One region of the Paenarthrobacter sp. R1 genome, then DNA from elsewhere that is predicted to be linked to it. Evidence: riboswitches for the same ligand, from Rfam matches in the RefSeq annotation. Region 1 holds a riboswitch; each other region holds the start of a gene.
The links. A riboswitch is a leader RNA that binds a small molecule or an ion and turns the genes downstream of it on or off. The one in region 1 is predicted to bind cyclic di-AMP.

Region 1 (4,726 bases):
ACCTCCTGGCGTTGGTCATCATGGGTGCGCTTCCCACGGCACAGAATGTGTTCCTTTTCGCTTCCCCGTACGGCCGCGGCACTGTTGTTGCGCGCGACGTCATCCTCCTGACCACACTGCTCTGCGTGGGGGCCTTGCTGGTGGTCGCCTGGCTCTTGGGGTAGCGAATCACGTGACCCGGGGGCGGAAGAGCCGGGTGGCAGAACAGTCAGGTGGCAGAACAGTCAGGTGGCAGAACAGAAGGCAGGAACCCTTGCCGGGTCCCTGCCTTCTTGGCTTTTTTGCGGCGCCCGTCAGAAACGGCGCAACCGCTGGTGGCTCCAGCGGCCCATCCGATGGCGGAAAGTGGCCGTCCGGCTGCTGCAGCAGTACCGGCCGTGCCAGCCGATGTGGGTAGTGGTGCGGGGCATGCGGGTGCTCACTTGAGGACCCCCTTGGCTGCGTCGAGCAGGCCGTCCACGTCCAAGCTCAGAGCCTCCGTCGGTGCGCTGGACTTAGGGGCGGAGCCCGGCTTCGGGGAGTCGCTGGGCCGCGGCTTGGAAGTCTGCGTCGTCGTCGGCGTGGGCGTTGGGGTGGTGGTTGGCGTCGTCGTCGTTGAAGGCGTCGTGCTGGGCGAAGGCGCCGTGATGTTGTCCGACGGCGGTGCCGGCTGACTCGGAACGGGCGACGTCACGCCCGGTACCGGAACCACGGCCGAAGGGGCGTTGGACGGAACCCACTTGGGCTCGGCCAACGAAACCTGCGGCGTCGGAGTGGACGACGGCGGTGCTGCCGCTGCCGGAGAGGCTGCTTCGACTGCGGACTGCCCGGTATCCGTCGTAGCGGCCGACGTCGAGGACGCGGTGGAGTAGGACGGCGTCGGGCCAGGAGTGGCCGAGCCCGTTGCCCGGCCTTCGCCGGAATTGTTAGCGCCGCTGGCCTGGTTTTGGGTGTCCTGGCCGAAGATCGGCAGGTCCATGGCTTGGCTTACCGTTCCCACCGTGAGGACCAGGCCCAGTGCTCCGGCGACCACCGCCATGCGCTGGCTCATGGTCTTCACGGACGCTGCCTTGGTCAGGACGGCGTGGGGTTCCTTGGTGAAGGATGAGGAAGCAAAGGAACCAAAGGCCGACTTCGCAGCATTGCGTCCTGCAGCGGCTCGTCCTGCCGCAGGGCGTGCGCCGTCGTGCTGGCCCCGGGCGGTCTTGCGACTGGCCAGTCCGGCGGCGGCTGTAGCGTCAGCGGCGATCCGGGCCGGCGTCTTGGGCTGGGCGGTCCCGGCCTCGGCGGCAACGTGCGCCGAAACCACCGGAATAGCGGCAGTCGCGGGCTCGGCCTCAGTGGCAGGCTCCGCCGGCGTGGCCTTCACCACGGGGATGGCGGCCGTGGGCGGTCCGGGCGTAGTGGACTCCGAGCGCGGAGGAGCGGCAACTACCGGGATGGCTTCGGTGCGCGGCTCTTCGGTGGGGGATTCGGAGCCGGACTCTGCACTCGGTGCAGCTTCCGGAGCCACGACTGCCTGGGCCGCGCGCTCGCGTTCCATCGCCCGGCGCTGTGCTCGTGTCATGGGCGCTGCGGCGGGGTCGGTTGCGGTGGCGGGTGCCGCCCTCGTGCTTTCCATTTCGGTGGCCGGACCGCTGGGCTGGGCCCGACGGCGTCCGGTTGGCTTGGTGGGCTGGCCGTCCCCTTGGGCACGGCGCGGCTGATCCATGGTTGGGGACATGGTGTTTGCCTCTCAACGCCTGCGAGGTTAGCTGTCGGGTTCGGACGAGGCCGTCCGGCCGCACGTGGCGGCTTCACCCCAAGGGCCTGCGGGGAACAGGCCCGGGAACTCTGGGTCCCCCGTCTCTGCCGCGGGTCTGGCGGGATTCCGGGATGCGGCAGAGCTCGGCGTCAGCCCGGAAGCGGCCCAGCGGAGATACGGGTCGCCCTACGAAGTTACAGCAGCAGGGAAGTAAAGTCACATTAATGTAACGGACGGTACATGAGGGCCGGCAGCGCCCGCGCTGACGGACGGACGCGCCACGCACCGTCCACATATCCCTGGTGAGCACTAGCTTTCGGCGTCTACCGGCCGGTAGACATGAGCTATGGACCTACCCGTGATGCCACCCGTTTCGCCCATGCTCGCCAAATCCGTGCCCAACATTCCCGAGGTTGGGCACTACGAACCCAAATGGGACGGGTTCCGGACCATCGTCTTCAGGGACGGGGATGACGTCATCCTGGGCAGCCGGAACGAGAAACCCATGACCCGGTACTTCCCTGAGCTGGTGGAGGCGTTGAAGAAGAACCTGCCGGAGAAATGCGTGGTGGATGGCGAGATCATCCTTATTTCCGGCAACCGGCTCGACTTCGAAGGACTTCAGCAGCGCATCCACCCCGCCGACAGCCGCGTCCGGATGCTTGCAGAGAAGACGCCGTCCTCCTTCGTCGGGTTCGACCTCCTGGCCCTCGGCGACGAAGACCTCACTGCCCGGCCGTTCTCCGAGCGCCGTGCTGCGCTGGAAAAGGCGCTCGCCGATGCCGAGCCGCCCGTGTACGTGACGCCTGCGGTCACCGACCTCGAGAGGGCACAGGAATGGTTCGTGCAGCTTGAGGGAGCAGGGCTCGACGGCGTGCTGTCCAAACCGCTTGATGGCACCTACCAGCCGAACAAGCGGGTGATGTTCAAGACCAAGCATGAACGGACGGCGGACTGCGTGGTGGCCGGTTTCCGTTGGCACAAGACGGCGGACGTCGTGGGGTCGATGCTGCTGGGGCTCTATGACGATTCCGGCAAACTCCACCACGTTGGAGTGGTGGCCGCCTTCCCCATGGCGAAGCGGAAGGCGATGGTGGCCGAGTTGGAGCCGTACCAAGTGGAGATCGCGGACCATCCCTGGGGAGAGTGGGCCAGCCAGGAAACCGGAGCAGCGGTTGGTTCGAGGATGCCGGGGGCCCAAAGCCGCTGGAGTGCCGGCAGGGACTTTTCTTTTGTTCCTCTGCGGCCCGAGCTGGTGATCGAAGTGGCGTACGACTACATGGAAGGAGACCGGTTCCGGCACACCACGCAATTCCGCAGGTGGCGGCCGGACCGGACTCCTGAAAGCTGCACGTACTCACAGCTGGAGGAGCCGGCCGACTATAACCTCGGCGAGATCCTCAAGCTGAAGTAGGGGAGTTCTATTCCTCGTGCCCTTGGTCCATGCTCATGCTGTCTTCCGCTGGAGGCGTTTCTCCCGGGGGTACTCCGCCGCCGGGTTCAAGCCCTGTGACGTTGCCGTTGTCCGGATCCGGGTTCGCTGATGCGGCGGGATCGCGGTCTTCGTCCTGCCGCATGTCCGGGTCCTCGTGGATGCTGTCGGGCTCGGCCGCGCCGGACACTCCGAAGGTCTGCGGATCGTCTTCCGGGTCATAGCTTGTCATGGTCAAACCCCTTTCTAAGCAAACTTACTATTTGGCTTGCCCTGCCAGCCTAACCGTGTCCCGTCCAACGCAACAAGGGGCGTGCCGCCGTCGTGAGGCTATGCCTGCCTACGGTCCTACGTTGCGGCGACGAAGCTCCGGATGGCGTCCGCAACGGCCTTCGGCCTCATGTGCTGGGCCACGTGTCCCACTCCCGGAATCTCCACCAGCCTGCCTTGGGGAACAGCTCGGGAGAGCCGCAGCGACCATTCGGGTCCTGCCACGTGGTCGCGGCTGCCGCGCAGGATCAGCACGGGGCTCCCAACAAGGCCCAGTCGTTTCTCGGTGGGGTACTCCATCATCACGGGCAGCTCGGTGAGGTACCAGCGGGGGCCGCACAGGAAGTAGTCGGAGACGACGATCCAGTTGGATGACGGACTTTCGCGTAGGAGCCCATCCAGGAAGAGGGCCAGCGATTGCCGCCGTACGTTCTTGTGCTTCGAATCCACCACGGGACCCATCAGAACCACGTGCGAGGCCTGCTCCGGTGCATGAAGCGCAGCCTCGATGGCGAACTGGACGCCCATGGAGTGGCCCACCAGCACGTAGGAGGTAATGCCTTTCGCTTTCAGCGTCTCCGCAATGAAGGCCCCGTATTCCTCGGCCGTGACTTGGTGGTCCGGTGTGGGCGTGCCCGCAAAACCCGGCAGGTCGAACGAGTACGTCGGTGAACCTGCGGCAAGAACGGCGTGGAGACGCGCAAGGTAACGGTGTGAGACGCCGATGCCGTGAATCAGGATGTACACGGGGCTGTCCGGGGAGCCGGGCGATGGCTGCGAGCCGGGTGGCGGGGTTCCGTTCGTCCAAAGGATGCGACCCTTAAGCCCGCCGGCTTCGACGTTTTCCGAGCGCAGGGGCGTGCGGCGTGTCAATCGTCCTCGCACCCGGTTCTACTCCCGCGCAGGGTCGTCGGACCCGGCTGATTCATCCGCGCTCTGGTGAACGTCGGCAGCGTTGGCTGCTTCCCGGCGTCGGGCGATCTTTGATTCCGTCCACATCGCGACGGCGACGAACACAACGCACGCGAACATGAACGTGGCCACGAAGTTCAATCCCATGGCCGAGCCAAGGGGTGCGGCAACAGCCATGGCGGCCGCGCCGGCCACGATATGCCACCCCTTGAAATTTCCCACCAAATAAGCGTAACCCCGGCGTTTGCGGCACTCCGCCTCTTGGCCGGGATCGTTGCTTGATCCTTATCACCACGCCCTGTCTACGGCGTGTCGTCAGGTCCTGCGGCTTCCTCTGCCGCATTGGCGGCGGCTTCCTTGCGCTTCTGCTTTTCCAGCCAGGCCATGAT
Region 2 (4,726 bases), 870 kb from region 1:
CGCGTCAACGGGCCCCGCCCCAAACCTTCATCGCCCCGCCAATCGAGGAATGCCCATGGCCCGGAACCAGCCAAAGCCCAGGACCGCCAACCGGAGGCCCGGCCCACCGGACCGCGAGGGAGCGGGGATCCTAACCGGCCTGCGCGACCTCATCGACAACATCGCCAACAGCTCCCCTGCCCGGTTGGCTTTCAGCGCCTTCGTGGTGGTGATTCTGCTCTTCACCGGCCTGCTGTCCTTGCCGGCGTCCTCCGCCACCGGTGAGCAAACACCCCTCCATCAGGCCATGTTCACGGCCGTCTCCAGCGTCTGCGTCACCGGACTGACAGTAGTATCCACCGCCACGCACTGGTCCTTCTTCGGGCAGCTGGTCATCCTGGTGGGCATTTTCGTCGGGGGTTTGGGCACGCTGACGCTCGCGTCCCTGTTGGCCCTCATGGTCAGCAAGCGCCTGGGCGTGCGCGGCAAGCTCATCGCCCAGGAAGCCATGAACAACGCCGGAAGGTTCGGTGAAGTCGGTACGCTCCTGCGGATCGTCATCGTGACCTCGGTCGTCATCGAAGCGGGGCTGGCCATCGCCCTGATCCCCCGCTTCGTGGTCCTGGGCGAGCCGTTCTGGCAAGCCGTGTGGCACGGCGTCTTCTACTCCATCTCAGCTTTCAACAACGCAGGGTTCACACCCCATTCGGACGGGATCGTCCCTTACGAAACCGACCTGTGGATCTTGGTCCCGCTGATGCTGGGCGTTTTCCTCGGCAGCCTGGGCTTCCCGGTAGTCATGGTCCTCCGGCAGAACGGGCTGAACTGGAAGAAGTGGAACCTCCACACCAAGCTAACCATCCAGGTCTCCCTCATCCTGCTCGCGGCAGGTACGGTCCTGTGGGCAGTCATGGAGTGGGACAACGTTCGGACCATCGGTACCTTGGAGGCCGGCGAGAAGGTCATCCATTCGCTCTTTGCCTCTGTCATGACACGCTCGGGCGGTTTCAACTTGGTGGATCAGAACCAGATGGAATCCACCACGATGCTCCTCACCGACGCGCTCATGTTCGCCGGCGGCGGGTCGGCCTCCACAGCCGGCGGCATCAAGGTGACCACCATCGCCGTCATGTTCCTGGCCATAGTGGCCGAAGCCCGCGGCGATGCCGACGTGAAGGTCTATGGCCGCACCATTCCCCAGGGCACCATGCGGGTGGCGATCTCCGTGATCGTCGCAGGAGCCACCATTGTGTCCGTCGCCGCCTTTCTGCTCCTGCAGATCAGCGGGGCCTCCCTTGACCGGGTACTGTTCGAGACGATCTCGGCCTTTGCCACCGTGGGACTGAGCACCAACCTCAGTGCCGAACTGCCGCCAATCGGGGTGTACGTATTATCGGCTCTGATGTTCGCAGGGCGCGTTGGCACCGTCACCCTGGCCGCTGCACTGGCCCTGCGCCAACGCAGCCAGCTGTACCACTACCCCGAAGAGCGACCGATCATTGGCTGACCCCGCCCCTGGAGGGTGGGAGGTGCCACCATCCGGGTCAGATCCAGCCTTGCGGATTTACCGTCTGACCGTTCAGGAGTACTTCGAAATGCAGGTGGCAGCCGGTGGAGGCTCCGGTGGTCCCGGCCGCTGCAAGCCGCTGGCCGGCGGTCACGGTCGCCCCGACAGCGGTTTCGATGGACGCCAAGTGGTTATAAGTACTCTTCAGGCCGTTACCGTGGTCCACCACAATCCTGTTTCCGCCTCCATAAGCGGACCAACCGGCCTCCACGACCGTTCCAGCGCCCGCAGCGAATACTGCGGTCTGACACGCTGCCACGAGGTCAAGACCGGTATGGAGCTCCCCGGAGCCGCTGATCGGGCTGGAGCGGATACCGAACGGCGAAGCGACCGACATGCTGGCCAGCGGCGCGCCGAGCCGGGCAGAGGAAGCAACGGGTGCGGCAGCGACAGCCTTCGGCGCTGCCGTGCCCGCGGCGGCAACCTGGGCCTTGGCCGGCGCGGGCACCGGCGCCTGCTCGGTGGTGACAGCCGGCCGTTCATAGCTGATGGACGCCCCGGCAGAGGCCTGAACCGGTGCAATGGAAGCTTTTGTCGCTGCGGCTTGCACGGCCGGACCGGTTCCGGTGGGGGCTGGGCCGGCGTGGGCTGCGGTGAGTGAGGCCGTCAGGATCGCGGCGACGCTCAGCGTGGCGGCAGCGGTGACCTGTTTGCGCCGACTCCCGCCCGGCCCGGCAGCCGGCACCGCCCGGTGCTGCTGCGTAGTCCGGGAAGTCCTAGTCCGGGATGTCGTCGGGGCAGCCGCGCGGGGGAAGGGACCTGAGGTTGGTTTTCGGCGCCGGCCATGGGGGGATGAGGAAGTCAAAGGGGATCCTTTCGTTCGCCTGCGAAGTTAGCTGTCGGGTTCGAGCCAAGGAAAATGCCCGGCCGCTGACCCGGTGGCCATCTGACCACCGGCGTCGCGGCTTCACCCCAAGGCAGGCTGGCTGCCGATTGTGGGTCCTCCACCCCCGCCGTGAAAAGGGATAGTCGTTTGATGCTGCCGGCGGGGCTGAGCGTACGGCATCAAGGGTTTTAGTACAGAAAAACCTGAACTAATAGTAGCTACAAAGCGTCATCGTTACAATTTCGTGACACGGCGTTGGGCGGCACCGGGGGCTTGAACCCGGCGGGGTGCTGCTTCCGGCAGTCCTGAACACAGCAACATCTGGGCAGTCCTCAGATGTGCAGCCAATGGTGTCAACGAACCCCGCCTCGGGATGGTTCCGGTACTGGGGCCTGCCACCACGGAGCCCTTGTGATTGAGGTCCCGGTGCCGCGGAGCACGTCGGGACCAGCTGAAGGATCCTGGTGTTCTCGCACGAGTACGCGGTTCGTTTCTGCGGAAGAGGGTAGAACCGGACAACCACGCCCAGGGGCCTGTCGGTGTGACAGCCTGGATGTCACTGTCGACCGGTCCAGGGCGCGGGGGGGGTTAGAGCCCCATGGAGTCCAGAAGGGCGTCTTCTTCTTCGGAGCCGGAGCGCCTGGGCCGGGAGGGAGCCCGGGGCTGCTGAACGGCTTCAGCCGGGTCCGCCGTGTTCTCCGGCATGTCGGATTCCTCGCGCCCGATCCGGGCCTGTTGCCGTGCCATGTATCCGAAGCCGACGAACGCCAGAACTCCAAAGGTGATCCACTGCAGGGCATAGGACAGGTTCGACCCTTCCTTGACGGCGGGTGCGGCGAGTGGCTGGGGGGCCACGGACGGTGGTGGAGACTCCGAGGTCATCACCCCGTAGCTGCCCGTCATGAGCGGGTAATCCAGTTGCCTCCCGTAATGGGACAGGTCGATGCTGGCCAGTTGGCCCTCGGGCGCGTCACGGCCGAGATCAGGTTCGGACGGCTTGATCCGGATGACCGCTGCAACCTCACCGGTCGGTGGGCCGGGCACCGCGTCGGGGTATCCGGGCCGGTCATTGCCTATCGGCAGCCATCCTCTGTTGATCGCGATCGTCTCACCGGAGCTCAACCGGAACGGGACCAGAACCTCGTATCCGGCGGCGGAATTGTTGGGCCGGTTCCTGACGATTCTCTGGTCCTGCGCAAGGTACCAGCCCGTCACCGATACAGTCGTCCACTTCGCCTCAGGGTCGGCAACGGCGAAGTATGTACTGGCGTCCTTGAACGGCACGGGGGGTTTGTCATAGTTCTCCTGGACCCTGCGGATCTCGGTCACGGCCTGATTCCGACGCTCCATCTGCCAGTTCCCGAGTCCAATGCACGCGGCGGCGAACAGTGCTGCCATCATCAGGAAACCGGCCCAACGCCAGGACAGCAGGAACCTATACGCCACCGGGGTCCTCCTGGATCTGCCACTGCCCGACCAGCAGTGCGCGGATGGCCGCCGCTTCGGCGGCCAGGCGGTGGTCCTCGCCGCGGGCCAGCAGACCGTATTCGACCATGGTTCGTCCGTCCTCGTGGGTGCCGGCGCGGACCCAGACCCTGCGGCGGTTCACGTACAGCGAGGCCAGCAGGCCAGCGACGGCCATCAACGAGAAGATCAGAACGCCGGTCTGTCCGGGGGTGCTGCGGATGTCCACGCCAATGTAGCGTTTGAGGCCATCGAAGCTGATGCTTCCCTTGCCCTCGGGCAGCGTGTATGTGCCACCGGGAGCCAGTGTGATGCCCTTGGCGGGCAGTTCCCGGCCGTTGAGCTGGGTCAATCCCTTCACATCCAGGTTGTAGACATTCTGCGGCGCGCCGGTGTCCAGGCCCAGATCCCCATAGTAGGAGTTCAGGTTCAGTTGGGGGTTCAGCGGGTCCGGGTCGAAGCTGTAGGCGACCCCTTCATCATTTTTGATCGCGGAGGGCAGAAAGAATCCCACGAAACCCAGTTGCGCCGGACGGGCATCTGGAACCTTGATGACAACCGTTGATGTGTAAACCCCATCGTTCGGGATGCCCACGACCGGTCCGCTGAATGCCGTATCACCATTGCCGTCCCGGACCGTGATGACCGGGGCGTAGCCGTTGCCGACCAAAAAGACGCCCACCTCCCCGAAATAGACAGGGTCATTGACCTTAAGCGTCCGGGGTTCCTGGGCTGCACCGGGAGCATCCCTGGTTCTCAGCTGGGCGGTGAAATCAATAGGCTGGCCGAACTGCCTGCTGGACTCCCGGTCGAACCGGACAGCGAACGTGTCCAAGGTGACCGTAAACGGCTCCAGCCACGAGGACTGGAAGTTCGTTCCGGGCGCAAAG
Region 3 (4,726 bases), 960 kb from region 1:
GCGGCCCTGGAACGTGCGGATCAGGACGTAGGAGATGAAGCCTGCGCCGAGGCCGTTGGCGATCGAGTAGGTGAACGGCATGAGGGCGATGGTCAGGAACGCCGGGATGCCGACGCCCCAGTCCTGCCAGTCGATCTTGCCCACCTGCGAAACCATCATGAAGCCCACCACAACAAGGGCGGGCGCAACGGCTTCGAAGGGAACCAGGTTGATCAACGGCGTAAAGAACATGGCCACCAGGAACAGGACACCGGTGACGATCGAGGCCAGGCCGGTCCGGGCGCCTTCGCCAATGCCGGCGCCGGATTCGACGAAGATCTGGTTGGAGGACACCGAAGCTCCGCCACCCACAATCGCGCCGAGCGCATCAACCTGGAGAACGCGGTCCACATTGGGGATGTTGCCGTGCTCATCCACGGTTCCGGCCTCATTGGCCAGGCCCACCATGGTGCCCATGGCGTCGAAGAAGATGCTGAGCAGGATCACGAAGGCCAGCAGGGCGGCACCGATGAAGCCAAGGTGTTCGAAGGCGCCAAAGGGGTTGGCCTTGCCGATCAGGGAAAGGTCCGGAGCGCCCCACTCGGACACTTTGGGCGCCACGAGCGACCAGCCACGGGGGTTGATGGTGGTGCCGTCGTTGCTCGGGCCGATATGCAGGGTGAATTCAAGGATCGCAGCCAGCGCGGTGGAGACGATGATGCCGATCAGGATGGCACCGCGTACCTTGCGCACCACCAGCGCGATGGTGAGGACCAGGCCGACCGCGAACACCAGCGTCGGCCAGCCCAGGAGTTTGCCGTCCACGCCCAGGCCCAGCGGAACGGTGGTTCCGGCGGCGTCGGGGATGCGGCGCACGAAGCCGGCGTTGACCAGGCCGATCAGCGCAATGAAGAGACCGATGCCCACCACGATCGCGGTCTTGAGCGCCTCGGGGACGGCCTTGAAGACGGCGGTCCGGAACCCGGTGAGGACAAGGATCAGCATGGTCAGGCCGGAGAGGACCACCAGGCCCATCATGTCCGGCCATGTCAGGCCCGGGTGCGAGGCGACGGTGACGGCCACGAACGCGTTGACGCCCAGACCTGTGGCTACGGCAAAGGGATGCTTGGCCCAAGCACCCATGAGGATGGTCAGGATGCCTGCCACGAAGGCCGTGGTGGCGGCGACGGCCGTGAAGCCCAGCGATGCCCCGCTCGAGTCAGCCCCCGACAGGATGAGGGGGTTCAGGACCACGATGTAGCTCATGGCAAAGAAGGTCGCGAAGCCGCCACGGATTTCCCGCGAATACGTGGATCCACGTTCGGAGATCTTGAAGTAGCGGTCGATTGCAGAACCCTGTTTAAGCATGGATGTCTCCGGGGATCGTGTGAGTGTGCTCTCAAATCCTATGCCCGCCCGTGCGGGGAGGCCTGACGATTCGCCTAGTCTGTAAGGAAGCCAACATTAGGAGAAACCGCCCCATGCGCACCATCCGCCCGCTCCTGGCCGCCGTCGTTGCTGCCCTCGCCTTCGCCTCGGCGCTGCTTTTCGGCGCCGCCCCGGCATCGGCGCACGACGCCGCAGAATCCACGAGTCCGGCCAGCGGAGCCACGGTTGCGGAAGTTCCGGCATCGGTCTCCGTCACGTTCAATAACCGGCCGCTGGCTATTGGTTCGGGCATGTCGGTGACCGCGGGCGGGGAGAACTGGGCGGACGGCGCCGTGCAAATCATCGACAACCAGGCGGTCCAAAAACTGCGCCCCGGCGCTCCGGCGGGCCAGTACACGGTGGTTTGGCGCGTCGTCAGCTCCGATTCGCACCCCATCGAGGGCACCTTTACGTTCACGGCAACAGCAGGAAGCACGACGTCGGAGGGGGCCACCGCGGGAGCCTCGCCGTCCGCGTCGGGCCAGGCAGGTTCGGGCACTGTTCCGAGCGCAGGAACTGCGGCCCCCGGAACCCCCGTCAGCGAACCCGCTCCGGACGCCTCCCAGCCGTTCCCGTGGAGCATCGTGGCGTTTGCTGCATTAGCTGTTGCGCTCGTTATTTTCCTGGCCGTTACAGCCCGTCGGAAATTGGCTGCCTCCAATGATGCCGAGGGCGATAAATCCGCGGAATGACGGGGTTTTCTACATACCTGCGAAAATCTCGAAACGGTTACTGCGACACGCTCGACGCCCACTTCTCGTTACTTAAATGTGACTTTGCCGTGATCATCGCGTACGGTAGTACCTGTGCCCGATCCGCATTCGGCGCACTTCCGGCCTGATTGCCTAGCTCTGCCGCAGGTCGGAATCCGTTCGCAGACATACCTACGGCAGAGACGGGGAACCCATTTTAGGCCGCCAATGAGCGCGCCTTGGGGTGAAGCCACGAAGCTTCCGCTGAACAGCGGTGGATAGTGGCCGGGTGACTCCCATCCGAATCCGACAGCTAACCTCGCAGGCATCGGGAGAGGCTCTTTCATGTCTTCACGCATTCTTCGCGGCCGTCGTAAGGCGGACAGCGTACGCCCCAATCCGTTCATCTCCATCTCCAAGGCAGTTGCCAGCAACGCTTCAGGCGCTGGCCGCCAGGCAGCCGTCATCGCTGCAGCTTCGGGTCTTGTCCTGACCGGTTCCATTGCTGCGCACGCTGCCGAAACTCCGGCACAGGCTCCGGTCCAGCGGGACTCCAGCCCCGCCACGGTTGCTGAAACCGTTGCCGAAACCCCCAACAAGGTTGTCACTGCCGCAGCAACGGCCACCGTCAACTTCGAGCGTCCCGCTGTTGCTTCCGTGGCAGCACCGGTCATCGAGAAGCCGGCTCCGGTTGTTGAGGCTCCCAAGAAGGCCGCAGCCAAGGCTGCTGCTCCCGCCGCTACCGCCACGGTTGCTGCTTCCGCACCTGCCGCTGCTGCTCCCGCAGCACCTGCCCCGGCACCCGCTGTTGGCGGCGTCAGCGCAGCAATGGTTGCCTCGGCTTACGCCCAGATCGGTGTCATGCAGGACTGCACCGCCATGGTCGAAAAGGCCCTCGGCTCCGCAGGTATCCCGGTGGGCGACCTTGCACCCATGCAATTCATGAACTACGGCAAGGTTGTCAGTGATCCCCAGCCCGGTGACATGATCGTCCAGTCCGGCCACGTTGCCATCTACATCGGCAATGGCCAGGCCATCTCCGGTGGCATCAACGGTAACCAGACCGGCATCCACCCGATCAGCTGGCTGACCGCAACCGGCCCGCTCACGTACGTCCGCGCCGGCGCATAAGCTTCACGCTTCACAAAAAGGCCGGCACCCCGGAGGTTTCTCCTCCCGGGGTGCCGGTTTTTTGGTTTAAGGCTTTTGGTCTAAGGCCCCTGCTCCAAGAGCCCTGTTTCCGGGCTGCCTTGGTGCCGCTGTGGGGGTTGCCGGGCTTAGGCGATCGCGAGGCCGGGCGCTGCTGGAAGTGCCACCTTCGAAGAGATGGCCTGCCCCACCGCCTTGGCCTGGCGGAGGACTTCCTTGGGGGTTGGAGTGATGAGTTCTCCCACTCCCACCAGATGCATGCCCACCGCGCGCATGGCGGCCACAAGGTTCTGACCAACGGCAATCCCCAGCTCGGCCAGCATCTTGCGTAGCTGGCTCTGCGCGCAACGCGTCACTACAACGTGGTCGGCAAGGAGAATGCCGTGCGCCGTGTGGACGGCCCATTGACGAGGGGATGCGAGGGGAGTTTCTGCAGCCGTGAGCAGGTCCAGCCGGACCGCCTTGGTGGTGTTGCGTACATCCAGGTGGTGACTGGCCGCGTAGTTCCGCAGGTGGCGGAGGATCTGGTTCCGTTCCAGCATGGAAGCGGGATCGGCTACCTCGCAGCGTTGCAGCATGCCGGTATGCACGGAAGGACCCGTCTGTGCCAGTGGGCCGAAGCCGTCCACCACGATCGAGCCCACGCCGTAGCGGCTGAGTTCGCTGGCCACGGCGAGGCCTGAGAGTCCGGCTCCGATCACCACGGTGGTGGTTCGCTCCGTGGCGGAATCAGGCATGAGTGACACTGCGTGGTTCCTCCTTGACGTACGTGCCCAAAGGCAGGATTGGACGCTTCCGGTTCCCCCAAACGGTCGCAAATAAATGGCCGGTATGTGTTCTGGAACACTCTCCCCGGCCATTCGGTGACTCGAACACTACAGAACTTTTGGGGCGTTGGGTAGCCTTCCTGACAGCGTGTTATTACTTCTTCCCGGGGCGTCCCGGGAGGGCCTTGAAACCGAGCCCGGACCGTTATGCAGATAGCGGAAAAGCCGCCTTGATTCGCTATAAGCAAACGAGAATAGTTGGCATTGGACGAGGAAGTCCCGTGGCTTCCTCGTTCACGGACATTAGCGCACAACGTGAGGTGTAACACCCCTACGTTGAACCTCTGGCAGAATGGCCGGAACATCAAGCAGCAGGTGGAGAGGCGGGCCCCAAATGGACCAGCACGGTAGTCACGTTGAACATCCCCGCGGCGGTGACGCGGAAGCAGTAGCACCGGGCGGCATCGTGGTTGGAGTGGACGGCTCCGAACACGGACAATGCGCTTTGGTGTGGGCAGCGCGTGAAGCCGAACGCCGGCAACTTCCCTTGCACATCGTGACCGCTTATTCAGTGCCGATCTTCGCCGCCTCAGGGTTGGACGGCGGATACGCAACGGTGGACGACTCGATGATCCGGGAAGGCGCCGAAGCCATCGCCAAACAGGCCGTGGAGAAGGTTTCCGGCTACAACATCGACGTTGACGCCTCGGT
Region 4 (4,726 bases), 1.6 Mb from region 1:
GTTCTCGCCGCAGTGACCTTCGGCGCATGGTTCTTTTCCACTACTGATCTGCAGCACTCCTTTACTGCTGCGGTGGCGGTTCTGGTGATTGCGTGCCCCTGCGCGTTAGGGCTGGCCACGCCGACCGCATTGCTCACGGGGACCGGCCGTGGCGCTCAGTTGGGCATACTCATTAAGAGCCCACAGGTCCTGGAAGACACTCGGACCGTAGACACCATCGTGCTGGATAAGACCGGCACCGTAACCACAGGCCAGCTCTCCGTTTCCGGAGTGCACTCCTTTACTTCGGCCACCGAAGAAGAGATCCTTTCCTTGGCCGGAGCAGTCGAGGTTGCCAGCGAACACCCCATTGCTCATGCCATCGCACGCGCAGCGACTGAGAAGGCGCCTCTGCTGCCTGTCGCAGGGTTTTACAGTGCACCCGGCGGGGGCGTCCGAGGAACCGTCAACGGCCGGTCGGTCGTTGCCGGCCGGGCGGCCTGGCTGGTGGAGAACGGTATTAACCCGGCGCCGGACCACTACGAAGCTCTGTCCGCCCAGGAGCAGTCCGGAGCGACTGTCATCTGGGTCGGCGTAGACGGGGAGCCAACAGGCCTCATTGCGCTGAAGGACACCCTCAAGCCCGGCTCTGCCGCCGCGATCGCGCAACTCAAGGAGCTGGGACTTAGGCCGATACTGCTGACCGGCGACAACGCCTCGGCTGCCTCGGCAGTGGCAGCGCAAGTGGGCATCCCCGCAGAAGACGTGCTCGCCGGCGTGCTTCCCGAAGGCAAGGTTGAGGCTATCCGCGGGCTGCAGGCCAGCGGGGCCACTGTTGCCATGGCCGGGGACGGGGTGAATGATGCGGCGGCGCTGGCCCAGGCCGACCTTGGCATTGCCATGGGCAGCGGGACGGATGTCGCCATCGCTGCCGCGGATCTTACGGTCATGGGAAGTGACCTGGGCCAGGTCGCGCAGGCCATCAAACTGTCCCGTCGAACCTTGGGGACGATCAAGACCAACCTGTTTTGGGCATTTTTCTACAATGCCGTCGGCATCCCGGTCGCCGCCCTGGGGCTGCTCAACCCGATGATTGCGGGGGCCGCGATGGCAGCCAGTTCAGTTCTGGTGGTCTGCAACTCACTGCGGCTGCGCCGTTTCGGGCGGCGTCACAAGGTGTAGTCCCCGGTGTCAGCAAGGGATGCTGAAGGCCTGTGAGTCACCGCCCCAAGGCAGTGACTCACAGGCCCCTCAGCGCTTTACTTGCCGGCCCGGACGAAGGTGACGGCGCCCTTGGAGGTCATCCAGGTCAGCGGGTGGACGGCGGTTTCGTTCTTGCCGTTCAGGCCGGAGCTGAGGACCTGGCCGTTGCCAACATAAATTCCCACGTGCCCGGGTTGCATCACCATGTCGCCGGGCTGGGGATCGGCAACAACGGTGCCGTAGTTCATGAACTGCATCGGGCCGAGGTCTCCGACCGGGATCCCTGCAGCGTTGAGTGCGTTTTCCACCAGCCGTGTGCAGTCCTGGATCATGCCGATCTGGGCATAGGCGGAGGAAACCATGATGGCGTTGACGCCGCCGGCGGCCGGCGCCCCAACAGGAGCCGCTGCAGGCGTGACGGTGATCTGCGCCTTAGCCTTAGCAGGTGCAGCCGGCGCGGTGACGGCAGGGGCTGCAGGCGCCTCAGCGACGACTGGCTTGGCTACTGCTACGACGGGCGCAGGCGTGGTCTCCACGGCAGGACGCTCGAAGGAGATTTGGACTGTGGCGTCCGCGCTGAGGGGAGTCTGTACCTGGCTGGTGAGTTCCAGGTTCGAGGTCGGCTCCGCATCGCGCTGAGTCGGGGCCGCGGCTGCCTGCTCGGCGATACCGCTGGTCAGGACAAGGCCGGACGCTGCCGCGATGACAGCGGCCTGGCGGCCCACACCGCCGGCGTTTGCAGCGACGGATTTGGACAGTACCGCGAGGGCGCTGGTCTGGACAGGGACCGCACGGCGGCGGCCGTGAGCTTTGCGAATGGGCATGAAAGGGCCTCTCCCACTGCCTGCGAGGTTAGCTGTCGGATTCGGATGGGAGACACCCGGCCGGGCCGGTACGCAAAACGCACCAGACACGGCTTCACCCCAAGACCCGCTTTAAGCAGGCCGTTGTTGGGTTCCCCGTCTCTGCCGGACGAAAGTTGCGAACGGATCCCGGGCAGCGGCAGAGTTAGGCAATCGACTCGGGAGTGCCGCATTCGGCGAAACCGGCACGGCTTAGACCGTAGTTCACACAAGCAGCATTTGTCACATTTGAATAACGGCGAGTCCGACGTCACACGTGTCCCATTTGTTGGAGATACCCCCCAGGGGTAAGCTATGGGTGTTGTCCGTGAAGTGGTATGTCCCGGCAGTGCACCGCACCGCCTCTCACAGCCGTTCAACCCCAGCGCCCATTACTCCTTCGTCAAGGAATGGAAACTGACATGTGTGGAACCGAAAACCGTACCCAGCTGCCGCTGGCCTCCTCCGCATCGGGGTGCAGCTGCTGCTCGACCGAAGCCTCCTCTGAGCCCACCACAGCCGCAGGCACCGGCGCCGTTGAATTCGCTTTGGATGGTCTGACCTGCGGGCATTGCGTGCAGACTGTTGAGAAGGCCGTCGCTGCCCTTGATGGTGTGGAATCGGCCTCCGTTGATCTCGTCCCCGGCGGCCGCTCCCGCCTGCTGGTGGGAGGCAGGGCCGATGAGGCAGCCGTGCGGGAGGCTGTCACCTCCGCTGGCTACACCCTTGCCAGCACCTAACATCCGCACTTCCACACTTCCACTGCGGACCTCCTCCCGGGGGCGTTGTGCACCCCGGGAGGAGGGCAATGGACGGGCCACCGGTCCCGCTGGCACACGGGCGGCCGGAATCCGCTCCTGAACAGGCGTCGCGGATCGCCCCGTTCATCACTAGCCGGTGGAAACAGTGAAACCAAATCCCATCCAGACGCGTTGAAAAGGCGGTAACCGGAAGGGACAACACCCCCTTGCCGGTACCCTTATGACATCGAACCTGCACGGAAAGGAGGAAGTTGTGACTACGACACCCTATGGTCGCTTCACCGCCTTCCTCCTGCGGGCAGGATTCCTGACCGCGGCCCTGGCCATCATTGCCGGCATTTTCGGCATGCACGTCATGACCGGTGCCCACCACATGGCACCAGGCCCTGGCATGACAGCGGCAGGCCCCTCCACGCTGCAGCTGCAGGCCATGCCGGCCGGCCACTCGCATGTAACGGGGACGACCACCGGCGCGGCCGCCATTGAGACTGCGGTCACCGGTGGCTCTTCTTCTACCTGCGCCCCGGCAGGTTCGTGCCCGGAAATGTCGGCCGGCGACGGTGCCTGCGTCCTGGCCCCGGGAAACACCACCCTCTCAGCCCCGATGCCGGGAACAGCCCCCTATGAGCTGCCTGCTATTGGTGCCGCCGCTGCTCTCAGCAGCACCTACTCCTACTCACCGGGCAGCCCCTCCCCCGGTGACCTCTGTATCAGCCGGACGTAAACCACTCCTCTGCGCCGAGCTCTCCACCGGCGCACCGTCCAGCCAATGACCTGCATGAAACAGCCGAGCCCGGCGCGGGTTTGCCGCTGCATGCCATCACCAAGGGCGCCCAGACGCCGCTGATACTTTTGAGGACCTGATTTTCATGAAAAAGACCCTGACAATTTCTGCTGCCGCCCTCGCCGCAGCCCTCGCTCTTGCCGGTTGCTCGGCCGGGTCGGGCTCCGGCAGTTCCGGGACCGGCAGCATGTCCGGCATGAACCACGGCAGCTCCGGGATGTCATCGGACTCCGCCCCGGCAACTTCAGCAGCAGCTATGGCTGAGTTCAATGACGCGGACACGATGTTCGCACAGATGATGATGCCGCACCATGTCCAGGCAGTAACGATGAGCGACATCATGCTCAAAAAAGCGGGCCTTCCCCCCGCTGTGACGGACCTGGCCACCAAGATCAAGGCAGCCCAAGGCCCGGAGATCGAAAAGATGACCAGCTGGCTTCAAAGCTGGGGCCAGCCCACGATGATGCCCACCGAGATGTCTTCTGCGCACAGCATGGAGGGGATGATGGGCGAGGATGACATGGCCAAACTCGAGGCCGCCCAGAGCGCCGAAGCCGCCAAACTGTTCCTGACCCAGATGATCGCCCACCACGAAGGCGCGGTCATGATGGCCAAGACTGAAACCACCAACGGCAAGAACGCGGACGCGGTCCAGCTCAGCGAGGACATCGTCAGCTCCCAGGACGCCGAGATCCAGGAAATGAAAGACCTGCTGGCCACCCTGTAGCCAGCATAAGTCCGGTGCCGGCCCCTTCCCCACCCCCCCGGGGGGCCGGCACCTCCCCTTCATTCTTCCCGGTTCATCCGGCCCACCCCTGGAGTTTCCCGTGCCCCTGCATTCTTCACCCCGTCACCGGCCTGTTGCTGCCCTCGCAGCGGCCAGCGCCCTGCTGTTTACGCTGTCCGCATGCACCCCGGGCGCAACCGCCGCTCCGGGCGCCACACCCGCTCCCGCCGCCTCAGGCCTGCCCAGCTCCCACGTCCACGGTTTAAGCGTGAACTCCGAAACCGGACAGATACTGCTGGCGACCCACGAGGGGCTCTTCGACATCTCAAAAAACACGAGTGTCAAAATTGGACCCACAAACGATCTGATGGGTTTCACGGCCGCCATGGACCAGGGCGTGTTTTACGCCTCCGGCCATCCCGGCAAAGAC

Region 2: it holds a riboswitch for cyclic di-AMP, as region 1 does, so the genes downstream of both, QN084_RS13255 (M23 family metallopeptidase) here and QN084_RS08970 (hypothetical protein) in region 1, are expected to answer to the same signal.
Region 3: it holds a riboswitch for cyclic di-AMP, as region 1 does, so the genes downstream of both, QN084_RS13695 (NlpC/P60 family protein) here and QN084_RS08970 (hypothetical protein) in region 1, are expected to answer to the same signal.
Region 4: it holds a riboswitch for cyclic di-AMP, as region 1 does, so the genes downstream of both, QN084_RS01095 (NlpC/P60 family protein) here and QN084_RS08970 (hypothetical protein) in region 1, are expected to answer to the same signal.

Annotation. Positions count from the first base shown of each region.
Region 1 covers NZ_CP127115.1:1,851,980-1,856,705, reverse strand. The annotation lists gene QN084_RS08975 (AEC family transporter) at 1-164, shown strand, start outside; gene QN084_RS08970 (hypothetical protein) at 419-1,702, opposite strand; cyclic di-AMP (ydaO/yuaA leader) riboswitch at 1,705-1,854, opposite strand; gene QN084_RS08965 (ATP-dependent DNA ligase) at 2,070-3,137, shown strand; gene QN084_RS08960 (DUF6480 family protein) at 3,145-3,387, opposite strand; gene QN084_RS08955 (alpha/beta fold hydrolase) at 3,504-4,298, opposite strand; gene QN084_RS08950 (hypothetical protein) at 4,317-4,559, opposite strand; gene QN084_RS08945 (helix-turn-helix domain-containing protein) at 4,640-4,726, opposite strand, start outside.
Region 2 covers NZ_CP127115.1:2,721,265-2,725,990, reverse strand. The annotation lists gene QN084_RS13260 (TrkH family potassium uptake protein) at 56-1,486, shown strand; gene QN084_RS13255 (M23 family metallopeptidase) at 1,524-2,231, opposite strand; cyclic di-AMP (ydaO/yuaA leader) riboswitch at 2,355-2,528, opposite strand; gene QN084_RS13250 (SURF1 family cytochrome oxidase biogenesis protein) at 2,961-3,818, opposite strand; gene resB (cytochrome c biogenesis protein ResB) at 3,808-4,726, opposite strand, start outside.
Region 3 covers NZ_CP127115.1:2,808,278-2,813,003, forward strand. The annotation lists gene QN084_RS13685 (NCS2 family permease) at 1-1,347, opposite strand, end outside; gene QN084_RS13690 (copper resistance CopC family protein) at 1,461-2,099, shown strand; cyclic di-AMP (ydaO/yuaA leader) riboswitch at 2,279-2,441, shown strand; gene QN084_RS13695 (NlpC/P60 family protein) at 2,445-3,230, shown strand; gene QN084_RS13700 (FAD-dependent monooxygenase) at 3,377-3,985, opposite strand; gene QN084_RS13705 (universal stress protein) at 4,410-4,726, shown strand, end outside.
Region 4 covers NZ_CP127115.1:227,512-232,237, forward strand. The annotation lists gene QN084_RS01090 (heavy metal translocating P-type ATPase) at 1-1,161, shown strand, start outside; gene QN084_RS01095 (NlpC/P60 family protein) at 1,239-2,006, opposite strand; cyclic di-AMP (ydaO/yuaA leader) riboswitch at 2,010-2,207, opposite strand; gene QN084_RS01100 (heavy-metal-associated domain-containing protein) at 2,447-2,764, shown strand; gene QN084_RS01105 (hypothetical protein) at 3,039-3,509, shown strand; gene QN084_RS01110 (DUF305 domain-containing protein) at 3,655-4,296, shown strand; gene QN084_RS01115 (F510_1955 family glycosylhydrolase) at 4,397-4,726, shown strand, end outside.